One region of the Desulfofarcimen acetoxidans DSM 771 genome, then DNA from elsewhere that is predicted to be linked to it. Evidence: riboswitches for the same ligand, from Rfam matches in the RefSeq annotation. Region 1 holds a riboswitch; each other region holds the start of a gene.
The links. A riboswitch is a leader RNA that binds a small molecule or an ion and turns the genes downstream of it on or off. The one in region 1 is predicted to bind cobalamin.
Positions count from the first base shown of each region.

Region 2: linked by a shared signal. The riboswitch ahead of DTOX_RS09755 (leucine-rich repeat protein) and the one ahead of glpX (class II fructose-bisphosphatase) in region 1 are both predicted to bind cobalamin.
Region 3: linked by a shared signal. The riboswitch ahead of DTOX_RS09615 (cob(I)yrinic acid a,c-diamide adenosyltransferase) and the one ahead of glpX (class II fructose-bisphosphatase) in region 1 are both predicted to bind cobalamin.
Region 4: linked by a shared signal. The riboswitch ahead of DTOX_RS09720 (response regulator) and the one ahead of glpX (class II fructose-bisphosphatase) in region 1 are both predicted to bind cobalamin.

Region 1 covers NC_013216.1:1,895,153-1,898,301, forward strand. Annotated here, with positions in the region: gene typA (translational GTPase TypA) at 1-216, shown strand, start outside; gene DTOX_RS22105 (ribbon-helix-helix protein, CopG family) at 731-880, opposite strand; cobalamin riboswitch at 1,002-1,189, shown strand; gene glpX (class II fructose-bisphosphatase) at 1,486-2,481, shown strand; gene DTOX_RS08780 (putative polysaccharide biosynthesis protein) at 2,550-3,149, opposite strand, start outside.
Region 2 covers NC_013216.1:2,121,730-2,124,878, reverse strand. Annotated here, with positions in the region: gene DTOX_RS09755 (leucine-rich repeat protein) at 1-1,276, opposite strand, end outside; cobalamin riboswitch at 1,652-1,866, opposite strand; gene DTOX_RS09750 (hypothetical protein) at 2,087-2,305, opposite strand; gene DTOX_RS09745 (dockerin type I domain-containing protein) at 2,470-3,149, opposite strand, start outside.
Region 3 covers NC_013216.1:2,078,703-2,081,851, reverse strand. Annotated here, with positions in the region: cobalamin riboswitch at 309-503, opposite strand; gene DTOX_RS09615 (cob(I)yrinic acid a,c-diamide adenosyltransferase) at 751-1,290, opposite strand; cobalamin riboswitch at 1,538-1,726, opposite strand; gene DTOX_RS22155 (RNA-guided endonuclease InsQ/TnpB family protein) at 1,984-2,256, opposite strand; partial or broken gene DTOX_RS22150 (transposase) at 2,339-2,458, opposite strand; gene DTOX_RS09610 (adenosylcobinamide amidohydrolase) at 2,671-3,149, opposite strand, start outside.
Region 4 covers NC_013216.1:2,111,485-2,114,633, reverse strand. Annotated here, with positions in the region: cobalamin riboswitch at 290-474, opposite strand; gene DTOX_RS09720 (response regulator) at 779-1,162, opposite strand; cobalamin riboswitch at 1,488-1,677, opposite strand; gene DTOX_RS09715 (cadherin-like beta sandwich domain-containing protein) at 1,847-3,149, opposite strand, start outside.

The sequences.
Region 1 (3,149 bases):
GTATGTAAAAAGAAGCATTTGACCAATATGAGATCCAGTACAGCTGAAAACGCATTAAGATTGGAAGAACCCAGGCACTTTAGTTTAGAGGAAGCGCTTGAGTATTTAGATGATAATGAGTTGCTGGAAATTACGCCTTTGAGCCTGAGACTGCGCAAAAAAATATTGGACAAAGACAACCGTTACAAGGCCAATAAAAATTCTAAACCGGCATGATATGAAGGAACCGCATATCTGCCGGTTTTTTTTAGGGAAATTATAGTTGAAATGAATCCATGGATAAGTTAAGGTTAGTACTGCATAATTTTCAATGAGCATGAGTTCCTGTGACTGCAAGAAAGTCGCCTTAAGGCGGCTTTCTTGAGATGAGAGGGTTTGTGAAATTTTCGACTTTATATAATACAATTAACATTAATTTTACGTCCGTATAAGGTTAGCTAATTGCTTTTTAACATAAATCTGCTATTATATAAGTAAGAGTTGAATAATTAATGATTAGTGAATGGAGGTGTTATTTAGATGACCAGGGAATTAATTGAACGGATTTTGAGAGATGTCGGTTTGGAAAGCTTGGATGAGATTGAAACTGAAGAAGAAGACATGGAATGGTAAGACAGGAACTAAACTGGGGGGTGATTGTTATGGATATGCAAAGCTCTGTTAAGTAGGTCGGCACCACTGACAAAAGTGTGTGCCGGCCTTTACTTTTTACTCTAGGAAATTATGCCTATTAAGCATCCTTTTCACTTAAGTAATTAGTTAGTGCTTCCCGGATTATGGCTGTCAATTGTTTTCCACTCTTTTCTCGGTAATTATCTAATTTAATTTTTAATTCCGGATCAATTCTTACGGTCAACCGTGCATATTTATCTTTAACCATTATTAAACACCTCCTAAAATATGATATTAGTGGAATGATGTGGTTGTGATTAATAAATTATAAATTTTTTGTATTGACATCTTTTTTATATGGTGATAAACTATTTATACATAAAAAACTAAATAATGATTATCTGTCAGGTACCTTTAACAAGGATAATAGGGAAACAGGTGTGAGTCCTGTACGGTCCCGCCACTGTAAATGGTGAATTTGTTTTCGAAAAGCCACTGTAGGTATAAAAACTTATGGGAAGGCGGAAACAAATGATGAGCCATAAGTCAGGAGACCTGCCTGTCATTTTATACATAATTGGCCTTTCGGTGTAGAAGGTAATGTAGGTAACAATGTTATTGATACATTACTCTAGTCAAGCGGCTGGGGTTTTATAATTTATAAACCTAATTTTTCTAAAAATTTTACCCATCCTGTCTTTTTTTAGATTTCCCGGTATATATTTAAATACCGGGATTTTTTTTTGCTATTTATAAGTAACTTTTTTATTAACTTAAACCTTACCAAAGTCTATATCATGTTATAATAAAGTTAGTATAAATCTTCCTTTCAAAGATATAGTATAACTTAACAATATCAGGAGTGTGGTAAAATTGGAACGTGAATTAACTTTAGAACTGGTTAGGGTGACGGAAGCTGCCGCTCTGGCTTCAGCCCACTGGATGGGAAGGGGTAAAAAAATGGAGGCTGATGAAGCCGCTACCAATGCTATGCGAGATATGTTTGACTCGGTAGCCATGTGCGGTACGGTAGTTATCGGAGAGGGAGAGATGGATGAGGCTCCTATGCTCTATATCGGAGAAAAAGTTGGCTGTGCATGTTCCCCGAAGGTAGATGTAGCGGTTGATCCTCTGGAAGGTACCAATATACTGGCTAAAGGCCATCAGAATGCCATGAGCGTAATTGCTATTGCTGATCATGGCAATCTTCTGCATGCACCGGATATGTACATGCAGAAGCTGGCTGTGGGACCCAGGGCTGCCGGAAAGGTTCATATTGATGATCCTATAGAGAGAACCTTGGAAATAGTGGCAAAAGCTAATAATAAACGGATAAGTGACTGTACCGTTATGATCTTGGAGCGCCCCCGCCATGAGAAATTAATCGAAGCGGTACGCTGTGCCGGAGCCAGGGTAAGATTAATTGGAGATGGTGACGTGGCGGCAGCTATTAACGTTGCTTTTGATTTTACCGGTATAGATATTTGTGTTGGCAGCGGTGGTGCCCCGGAAGGGGTTATTGCCGCGGCTGCGCTGAAATCTCTGGGTGGAGAAATGCAGGGACGTTTACTTCCTGAAAGTGAAGAAGAATATAACCGGTGTTTAAAAATGGGTTTAAGCGATCCGGTGAAAATACTGTATATGGATGATTTGGTTAAGGGTGACGATGCTATATTTGCCGCTACCGGTGTAACTGACGGTGAACTGTTAAAAGGCGTTCGTTTTTTAGGCGGGGATCGGGCTGAAACTACCTCTCTCGTGACCAGAGCTAAAACAGGTACTGTTAGAACTATAAAAGCTATTCATTATTTGCCGAATAAGCCTAATCTGGCACATGAGTGTTTTACTAATAGTTATATAATTAGATAGGGTTAAAATATCAAATTTGATTTGTAGAAAAAAGAGAGCAGATTCCGATTCGGTATCTGCTCTCTTTCTTAGGCTTTGTTGAAAATCCTGGCCGTTTTGGCCGCTAAGTGGCCTAATTTAGGTATTCTCCCCAGTTCCTCGGCGGTTAGAATACCACCTAGTATTACCGTTAAAGCATAGATAGCTGCTCCGATAATAATACCTGTGATTGTGGCCATTCCGTTGCTTTGGGTGTATGTAATTACTAGATGATAAGACTCCCACACGCAGGCTGCCATTAATAAAGTGGCCAGACCGGGTTTAACAATAGTTGCTTTAAATTTAAAATTAAAGCCGACATACTTGGCAATAGTAGCAATATTGAGAGTTGATGATATAACAAACATTATTACCTGGGATATTGCTGCTGCTCTGATTCCTAATGGACTTGGGGTGAGGTAATAAGTAAAACCAATTTTAAAGATTATCCCAACTAATAAATTTCTGACCGGAATAGATATTTTGCCTATTCCTTGGAGCACTCCGGTAGTTACCAGGTGTATTGACCAGAATACGATGCTGAAAGCTACATAAGCAAGGGGAACGCCCGCCGGCTCATTGTTAAATATAAAAAGGGTCAGGTGAGGGGCCAGCACGAACAGTCCCGCTGCTGCCGGCAGTGCAAAAAT
Region 2 (3,149 bases), 230 kb from region 1:
CGGATAAGACGAAACCGGTCATTCCGGACATGGATACCGCCTTGGGCATGTAAACATATTCCAGGGACAAGCATAACGAAAAGGCTGAATCGCTCACATCCTGCAGATTCGGAACCACCAGTGTATCCAGTGAACTACAGCATGTAAATGCATAATCTCCCATGCTGCGCAGGTTGTTTAATCTGACAGTTTTTAAATTGCCACAATAGCCAAATGCATTTTCTCCAATTGAAACAACAGAGGGAAGGTTCACGGTTCGTAATGCGGCGTGCATGATAAAAGCCTCGGCCGGCAATACCCCGTCGTTAATATTCACAGTATAAGACGCGGTCAGGGTTTCCAGATTGATCAGGCTGCTTTCAATATAGGCCAAATCATCCGCAGACACAGCCCCCCTCGTAACTTCAACGGAAGTTACTTCAGCCGGGCTGATTTCTGCCGCCTCGACAATGGCCTGTAAAGAATTTCCTCCCACAGCTTCGCCGCCATTGATCCGTGCGCTCAGTGCTTCTCCCGTCCGGAAACTCCAGCAAATATCGGTATCAGGGTCCATAGCTCCTCCCATGATACCTTTAAATGTTTCTCCCGTATCCTTAGCCCTTATGCAATCATTGTCAATGTATACGGTGTAGCTTTCTCCCGGCTTCAGTTCGCCGCCATACGGAGCACTGTCAGCTATATCGACGGTTACCTGTTCAGGATTCTCGGTACTGAACTTGAGCACGTTAGCTTCTCCCCCGTACCAGTCCCCATCCGATTCCTGAATTATAGCCACCTTGATGCCTAAATAGCCTGATGAATAATCAGGATTCGCCTCCACCGGCCGGTTGAAGGTCAGGGTCAGCGGCGCGTCGACCGCCACTCCCGTCGCACCGTTTGCCGGGCTCAACGATACCAGCTCCAGTGCCTCTGTGCCGCTCTCCTTCAGGACATTGGCAGCTATATTCTGTTCGTTATTGTTTTCACCTGTTTCACTTATAGCATCTGTGCTGTCGGTCTGCTCTTCATACGGCGTCTCTTGCTCAGCAATATGAAGGACCCCCGAAAACTCATCCTCATTTGCATTCCCGGTGTTGTAGACCCCAGCGGTCACGCTGGCCGGTTGTCCCGCAATCACTCCTTCAGACAGGTTAATGCCCGTAGCCGTCAGTTCCGGCTCCCCTTCTGAAGCAATTACCTGCACAGGCAGCAGAGACAACAGCATCACCAGCGCGAGAAGCAAAGATATGCCTTTTTTGACATTTCTCCCGCTCTGTCCGGTTAACAGTCTGCTCATTTCTATCTCCCCCGTTTTTCAATTGACGCTGGAGATGCCGCAAAGCCATCCCCCTGCTCTCATATGTTGGAGCAAGCAATGTTTAACGTTGATTTTTTCCAGCCCTATTCATGAATTACTCCCTTCTTTTTTTCTTAACTTTCCAATCAACAGTTTACAGTGACAAAATACATATTGACTGACTTGTTAACCACCCCCCTTTCCCCAAATAGGCAAAACTATCTGCATAAAACAAAACAGCCCCGGCTTCCGCAGAAACTGGGGCTGTTTTGTCATTTGCTTATAAGCTGTCTGTATCGGCTTTTTAGAGAAAACCTGATACACAGATATTGCAACTCACTCCTCCAGCACTTTGCCTTTTTCGCGGAAGGCCTATTGTACTGTTCTGCCCGGGCAGGTCTCCTGACTCATGGCTCATTGCCATCCCCCCGCCTTCCCATCCCTTCCGGCACTCTTTTAAGTGACAGAGTAGAACAGTGACATAATGGGGGACAGCTAACCATTCACAGTGGCCGGACCGTCCGGGATTTGCACCCGGTTCCCTTTTCAGCTTTGATAAAATCCAAAGCACCTGAGCAAAAATAAGTATGAAATTATTAATTAGCTTAGCATTTATCCTATAGTTTGACAATACTTTGCAAATTATGCCGGATTTATTGTTTATTTAATTATTTATTGTGTGTAAATATGCCAATTTAATGTTTATTTATTGCTAAGTTTTATAGCCTTTGGAGAAAAATTTTTCTGACAAAATTCATTTTTTGTTATAACTTGCTGAAAAAAATCGAAAACATCCCCAATCAGTCTTTTTTATTTACCCAGCACCAGATGCCGCAAAACTGTGCAGCCCTGTTCCAGGGTTACCACTCCGTCGACAAGATTGTTGAACAGCTTGCCGGTTTGGGCGAATAAAAGGTAGGGCCCGACAGCATTTCGTATTTGTCGTCCCTGCCAATAACCGTGCCCCGGCCACCAGCACAATATCCCGGGCGTACTCGGCGGCAAATCCACATCGTGGGTTACAACCACAACAGCCGTGCCTCGGGCCTACAGTTCTTACAGCAGGTTTCCCGGCTCGGCCTTCAGCCGGTAATAAAATAATTAGGCCGTTTTCCTTATCGTACAGTAAAGCGAAAATGGGGCCATGGAGATAATCCCCATGACCCCATTAGGTTGATAGACCGTGCAAAAACTTAATCTTTCCAGTGCTGTCCGATGAAGATCAAATCCGATACATCGATCTCCCCGTCTTTATTCGTATCCGCGCCGATCCAGCCGGCCGCTCCGCTTTCATTGAAATGCTGGCCCACCAGAATCATATCCATCACATTCACCTTGCCGTCCAGGTTTACATCCCCATCCCCGGTGTCCGCGGAGGAATCCTCCATGCTGATCTGCAAGGTTTTGCTGCTGTGGCCGTCTCCGTCTTTTACCAGCAGGTAGACATCTTTGGCGCTGCTATCCGCCAAATCCCCGATCACTATGGTATTGACCCCGGCCGCACAATCTGTTCCCGCTCCGGAGGTGTCAATGACGGGAGCGGCGGCCCCGCGGTCCACCACGTCGTAATAGGCTTGTCCTCCTTCATTGGAGGTAAAGGTGACCTTCCCTTTCCCGGCGGACAAGCGCGCCCCACTTCCGTCGGAAATAAAGGGAGCGGTGATCTGGGCGGCATAATCGGGATACTTGCTCAGATAGGTGTCCCGGGCGTTAACAAAACAGCTCCTGCCCGTATGCAATTCCACCAGGGCCCCCAGTGTCTGGTAGGTGGCCATGTCATTGCTGCCGCCGTTGAAGCCCACGGAGCCGTCATCCATCTGCAAGCTCAGAAGGGCGGTCATATAAGTGCCCCAATCTTCCTGCCAGGCATTGC
Region 3 (3,149 bases), 180 kb from region 1:
CTCCTTTTTCTTAGACCATATCTGATTCTCTTGACCGGCAGGGTTTAATAATCAGATTGCACTAATCGGGCGTTTTTTTGTAAATTTTCACCTCCTGTATAACTGATTACACAATGGATAGCATCACCCCCCTTCAATAAAAAGGCTGCAACTTTTCAAAACAGCAGCCGGCTAAATAAAGAATAATAAAAAATCCGGTCGAATAACACCAAAAGACCCGGCTTTTCCGCAAAAGCCGGGTCTTTCTCAAAGAGATAAAATCTTTATCCAAAGCAACCCTTAGCACCGAACCTTTCCACGGAAGGCGACACCTGATCATTATCCAAGCAGGTCTCCTGACTCGTGGATCATCACTGCCCACTCCCCGTCTTCCCGGGTTATTCAAATACCCAGTGACATTTTGGGAGCCGCTCCCCGCTTACAGTGGCCGGACCGTCCGGGATTCTCACCCGGTTCCCTCTTACCCCGGCATAACCCGGGGAACCTGAATAAACGATTAAATTATACATATACTAACACTATTCTCCTCCTTTGTCCATTTCTCTTTTGAAAAATTCCTTACGAGTTATCACACAAGCCTCCGGATTAGCTATGGCAAGATGCATTTGTTCGTATATCTTCGCTTACCAAAATATAAAAAACCATGAAAGCTCACCTCAACAAGGTATAGACCTTCATGGTCAGATATTATCCATTCAATAATATTGGTTATTTAATGAATTATTATACTAATGAAAAACATTGCTGCCTCTACTTTTCAATACCATCTCTGGCAATTATTCCCTTATCATAATAGTGTTTTACGCTCACCATTTCCGTTACCAAATCCGCAAATTCTATAACTTTCTGCGGAGCATGCCTGCCGGTGAATACTATCTCCACATCTTCAGGCTTATTTTTTATAATATCCACCATTTCTTCTGTCGTGATCAAATTATAGTGATGAGCTATGTTAATCTCATCGAATATAATTATATCATATTCGCCTGAAAACATAGCCTTTTTGGCTTTTTCCAGTCCCTCCACAGCCATTTTCACATCTTCCTCCAGTGGAGGGTTTTGAATATGAGTAAAAGTGTCTTTACCATATTGCTCAATGGTAATATACGGTTTACACATTTCTGCCGATTTCAGTTCGCCGTAGCACTGGCCCTTCATAAATTGACCTATATAGGTTTTTAGACCTTGGCCCATGGCCCGAAAAGCCAGACCAAGTGAAGCTGTGGTTTTGCCCTTGCAATTTCCGGTATAAACTTGCACATATCCCTTCTTTAAGACATCTGATTTCACCGAAAAACCTCCTTTTAATTTTGTCCCTAAGATATATATAAATATAAATTATATTATTTTAAAAGGGGACACACATGGGATGAACTGGCATTTTCCCATGTGGTAAAAGATTAACTAACACAAATGGAGAAAGGAGAGGAGATAAAAACATGAAAATACCTGGCTTCATCCGCAAAGAAGGCAGGTATTTTCAAGATGTAAACATCATAATAAACTAAAACAAAGCCCTGGCCTTTTCACGGAAGGCGGTACCCAAATCAAACAGGCAGGTCTCCTGACTTGTGGTTCACAGCATATTCCCCGCCTTCCCAGGCACAAGACCCAGTGGCATTTGGGGAACCGCTCCCCACTTACAGTGGCCGGACCGTCCGGGATTCACACCCGGTTCCCTTTTCACCCCCGACATAACCGGGGAACCTGATTAATTAGATATTAAATTAATATTATATTAACATTCTTTGAATAATTTGTCCATCATTATTTTTTGATATTTATAAATATTCTGGCACCAAGCTATAATTACTTAGTGAACTACCCCCGCTTACGTTCCACTAAGAAGCGGGGGCTTCCAAAGGAACATCAACGAGCGTTTCCTGATTCATCAGCCACGGCCTACCGTTACAAAGAGCAATAGGTCTTACACGGCCTCCAGCAGGCATGATTTCGGGCGGCCCCCGCCCTACAAGTACATATCTAAGCCGCTAGCATTTCTAAGCCACGGCGTTCTATTAATATGGCTGACACCAAATCCCTGGGCATAACCAGTCCACAAGCAGGGCATCGGTGTACTCTGACACTCAAATCCTTTGGCACATTAGCGCCACAAAGACAAGTCTGGGAAGTGCCATGCGGAGGGACAGGGAAAAATATTTTACCGTATTTGCGGCATTTGTACTCCACAAAGTTTCTGAATGTACCCCATGAAGCATCATGAATGCTTTTAGCTAGGTAGTGATTTTTGACCATCAAAGTTTTAGTGTGTGAAACATTTTTTTCTGTTGCTCTTTGGTCGGACGCATTTCAAACCGGTAGACAATTTGCAAATGATTCACCTCTTTTCATCCTGGGTTTCAATGTACTTCTTAATTACTTCAATGGGTGCACCACCTGTAGTTAGAAGACAAAAACTTTACGACCAAAAATATTCTTTCCATAGCTGCTTTTTTACTACCAAAATCAGATGATATGTGAGTAAGAATACTGATTGGCTATTTGCATCAAGTTTGCTCAATAATAATCAACCTTTCGTTATTGCGTCTGATTATATTTTGCCACATCATAGAGGCTTTGGCAAACATCTTATTAGTACACAAAACAAGGCCGCCATTCATCCCACCAACTTAAAGGTGGGGGAATTCTGGCTGGTTTTGGTTAAATTTATTAATTTAGGAAATCAATTTTATTTTCTAAATTAAGTCCTTCATTATACGAGATATAGTCATCCACTCCCTGCGATATCGCATTGTACACAGTACGCCCAATTAAATATCCTAAGTCAGTTGCAGTCCCGGCATAATGCTGCAATTCACCTCTCCCGGTACAGGAAACCACTATGGCGTCCGAGGTTGTACCGGTTATACATTCACCGTCCAGCAAGCTTATTTTTGATTTAAACAGAGCTCTTGTCTTGGCTTCGGTTGCCGTTATAACCGCATTAACCATCGCAGGCACGCTTAAATTGCCTTCAATTAATAAAATAGTATTGATCGTGCCCGGTTGAATATTTCTTTGCAGCTTTGCGGTAGGAACACCCGCAACCCCTGGATTACTTACTCCAACAGTACAAAGAGCCGCCACTGCCAGACCTTTTTGACTGCCACAGCTTAATACGGTGTGGGTTACATTTACGGCAGTCATCA
Region 4 (3,149 bases), 220 kb from region 1:
CGGGTTTCTTCAGATCATAGGCATCACCTCTCTAACGGTGGAAATCCACCCTTTTTTCTAAGCAGAATTGCACCCTGCAGCCAAAGGGGCTTGGAACGTGTGCGAGACACCCCCCTCACCCCCGGGATGCAAACCGTAAAACTGAATGTTAGCTACTGTTTTCAGCTACTGAAATAAAAAAACCTCTACACGAATTGTAGAGGGAAGCAGGCAACCACATTTATAAAGCATAAAATGGTAATCCATGCGCGAGTCAGTTAATCCCCTCCCCATTCTCCGTGGGTATCTGGCGGCGACTATCAAACAAGCTGGTCTCCTGGCTCAGGGGTCAACCTTGTCTTACGCCTTCCCGGATTATTAAACCCAGTGACATCTTGTAAGACTACTGCCCTTCACAGTGGCGGGACCGCACCGGACTTGCACCGGTTTCCCAATTAAGCTTCTCTTATAAGCACTTGTTTTGTTCCATATTATTTAATTGTTTAATTATTTAACATATATCCAGTGAATCTCCTCCGGATCAAGCCTGTGGACTTTCAGGAGCAATTTTCCATAAACTTATTAATTAGTTTAGCATTTATTATATGATTTTGCAATACTTTGCAAATAATGCCGGATTTATTGTTTATTTAATCATTTATTGTGTATAAACGTACTAATTTAATGTTTATTTATTTCTAAGTTTTATGATTTTGAGAAAAGTTTTTTCCGAAAACTTCATTTTTTTATTGTCGAAAAAAGGCAGCCGCTCCCGGGTCGGTGAAGCTGTCCCTGAGATTTAAGGTAATTGCGGCAGCCCCTCCAATAAAAAAAATCTCATTAGTAGTCTAATTTCTTCAAAATCAAAAGGTTTGTTTATATAGTGATGCACATCTAACTTTTTAGCCTGTTCAAATATTTCCTGGTTGCCATATGCTGTTATAAGCACAACAACAAACTCGCTATAAATATTCCTTAGTTCCTTAAGCGTTTCAAGCCCGCTCATGCCCGGCATTTTAATATCCAGTAAAATTACCCGGGGTCTAAAATTAGATGCTATTTTTAAGGCCTCTTGCCCCCCGGCAGCAACTGCTACACGATAACCGTCATCATTCAGTACTTCATATAGCAGCCGACGTATTCCGCACCGATCATCAACGATAAGAACATCATAATTCCTCATGGATACCCCCCCCAAAAATTCTCCGTAATTTTCTTTAAAGAAGGCCCTCCCAGTCAGTGCTTCTACAGGTAAGTCTCTATAATTGAAATTGTACTGCTTTTATAACGCGGAGCATACCTGCCGGTAAATACTGCTTCCATATTCTCAGGTTTGCTTTTTATGATATCCGGCACCTTTCCTGTCACAATTAACTAACACAAAGGGAAAGAAAAAAACACATGAAAAAACCCGGCTTCAACCACAAAGAGGCCAGGTTTTTTCATGTGTAAATATATTAATAAGTATTAATAGTCCTAGATAAAGCCCTGGCCTTTTCTCGGAAGGCAGCATTCAAATTAACCTGGCAGGTCTCCTGACTTATGGCTCAAAGCGTATTCCCAGCCTTCCCAGGCACAAAACCCAGTGGCATATGGAGGAACCGCTCCCCACTTACAGTGGCCGGACCGTCCGGGATTCACACCCAATTCCCGTTTCATCCCCGACATAACCGGGGAATCTGATCAATTACATATTAATATTGAGTTAAAGTTGTATTAACACTGTTTGATGAATTTGTCCATCATTATTTTGTGATTACTTCCCTTTTCCCATAATAAAGAAGCCGGGGAGTTTTAAAACGCAACATTTTAAAACTCCCACTGATGCTTGAAAAACGACGCTCATCGCTTACAGTGGCCGAATCCTTTATATTGTAAAGTTCTGTCCAATCAAAACCATATCCAATAAATCCACATGGCCATCCTGATTAAGGTCAAGGCTGCACCAGCCAGGATCGCCGCTCTCGCCGATATGCTGGCCCACCAGAATCATGTCCAGCACATCCACGCTGCCGTCGCTGTTCAGATCACAGTCGGTTTCGCCTCCCGCGGACGGAGGATCTACATCTTCCGCTTCCAGCCAACGGTTGGGGTAGAGCGGTGTGTTGCCTTCAAAGCTGGTTTCCAATCTGTAATCATCTGTATAGTGCCAAACGATGGAATCTCCGTTTGTTACATAGCAGTATTTAAGGCCGACATTGGGGTGGTCACCGTTAACTGTGTACATCCAGCCGGAATTCGGCCCGTTATCAAACTCACGCAGCAAATAGCCGCCATAACCGGCTGGCGCATAGATACCGGACACATAGTTATTTTCCGCGCCGGTTTGCTCCAGACCCGCTTCTTCCAATGCTCTCATAAATACCTGGTAAACTGTGACGCTGCTTCCGCTGAAGCTATAGTTTTTGGTCTTGATCCAATTCAGATATTGGCTGTGGTCGTCACACCCGCCGCCATGCAGGGAGTCACCGATCAAACGGAATTTAACGGTGGTGCCACTGCCGCCTGAAGCTGTTTTATTCACCCGGATAATCGCCTGGTTGTATACCAGCGTGTTATTGCCGTCTTCATTTTCTTTTACCGCGGTAACTATATATTGACCGGGAGTGTCTATAAGCGAGCCGGGCAGAGTTACACTTCCGCCGGCACCGGTACTCAGACCGGTGTTCTGGCTGTTAACTAAAATCTTCGCGCCGCTGATACCTGCTACGCCGCCGCCGTCGTTTTTCACGTCAGCGCCCACAAGAGTCAGTTCCGCGTCTTCGCCTTGCGTAACGGTTACATTGGTTTCCTCAAACCAGGCGTTCTGCATACCTGCAAAATTTGCATTGTAATAATATACTATACGGTCGCCGTTTTTAACGAGAGTTGAGGCCAGCTTGTCACCGGAAAGCTCTTTACCCGCAACTTCGCATACCCAGCCCGCGCCCTCCGCCGTATTGCCATTGATAGCAATGTCGGGGGTGAGATTTCCTCTGGCGCAGGTGAAGGGTATTTTGGTGTTGCCCTGGTTGAATGCGTCGATCAGCGCGTGAAGGACGGTATAACCTCCGTTATTGTACTCAACATAGCCTGCCGAAGCCAGGTCGGTGGCTTCACCGGCTTTATAGCTAACCTCTTGTTTGTCCCGCAGGACGCTGTTCAGGGATACCGCGCTGACGGTAACCTTA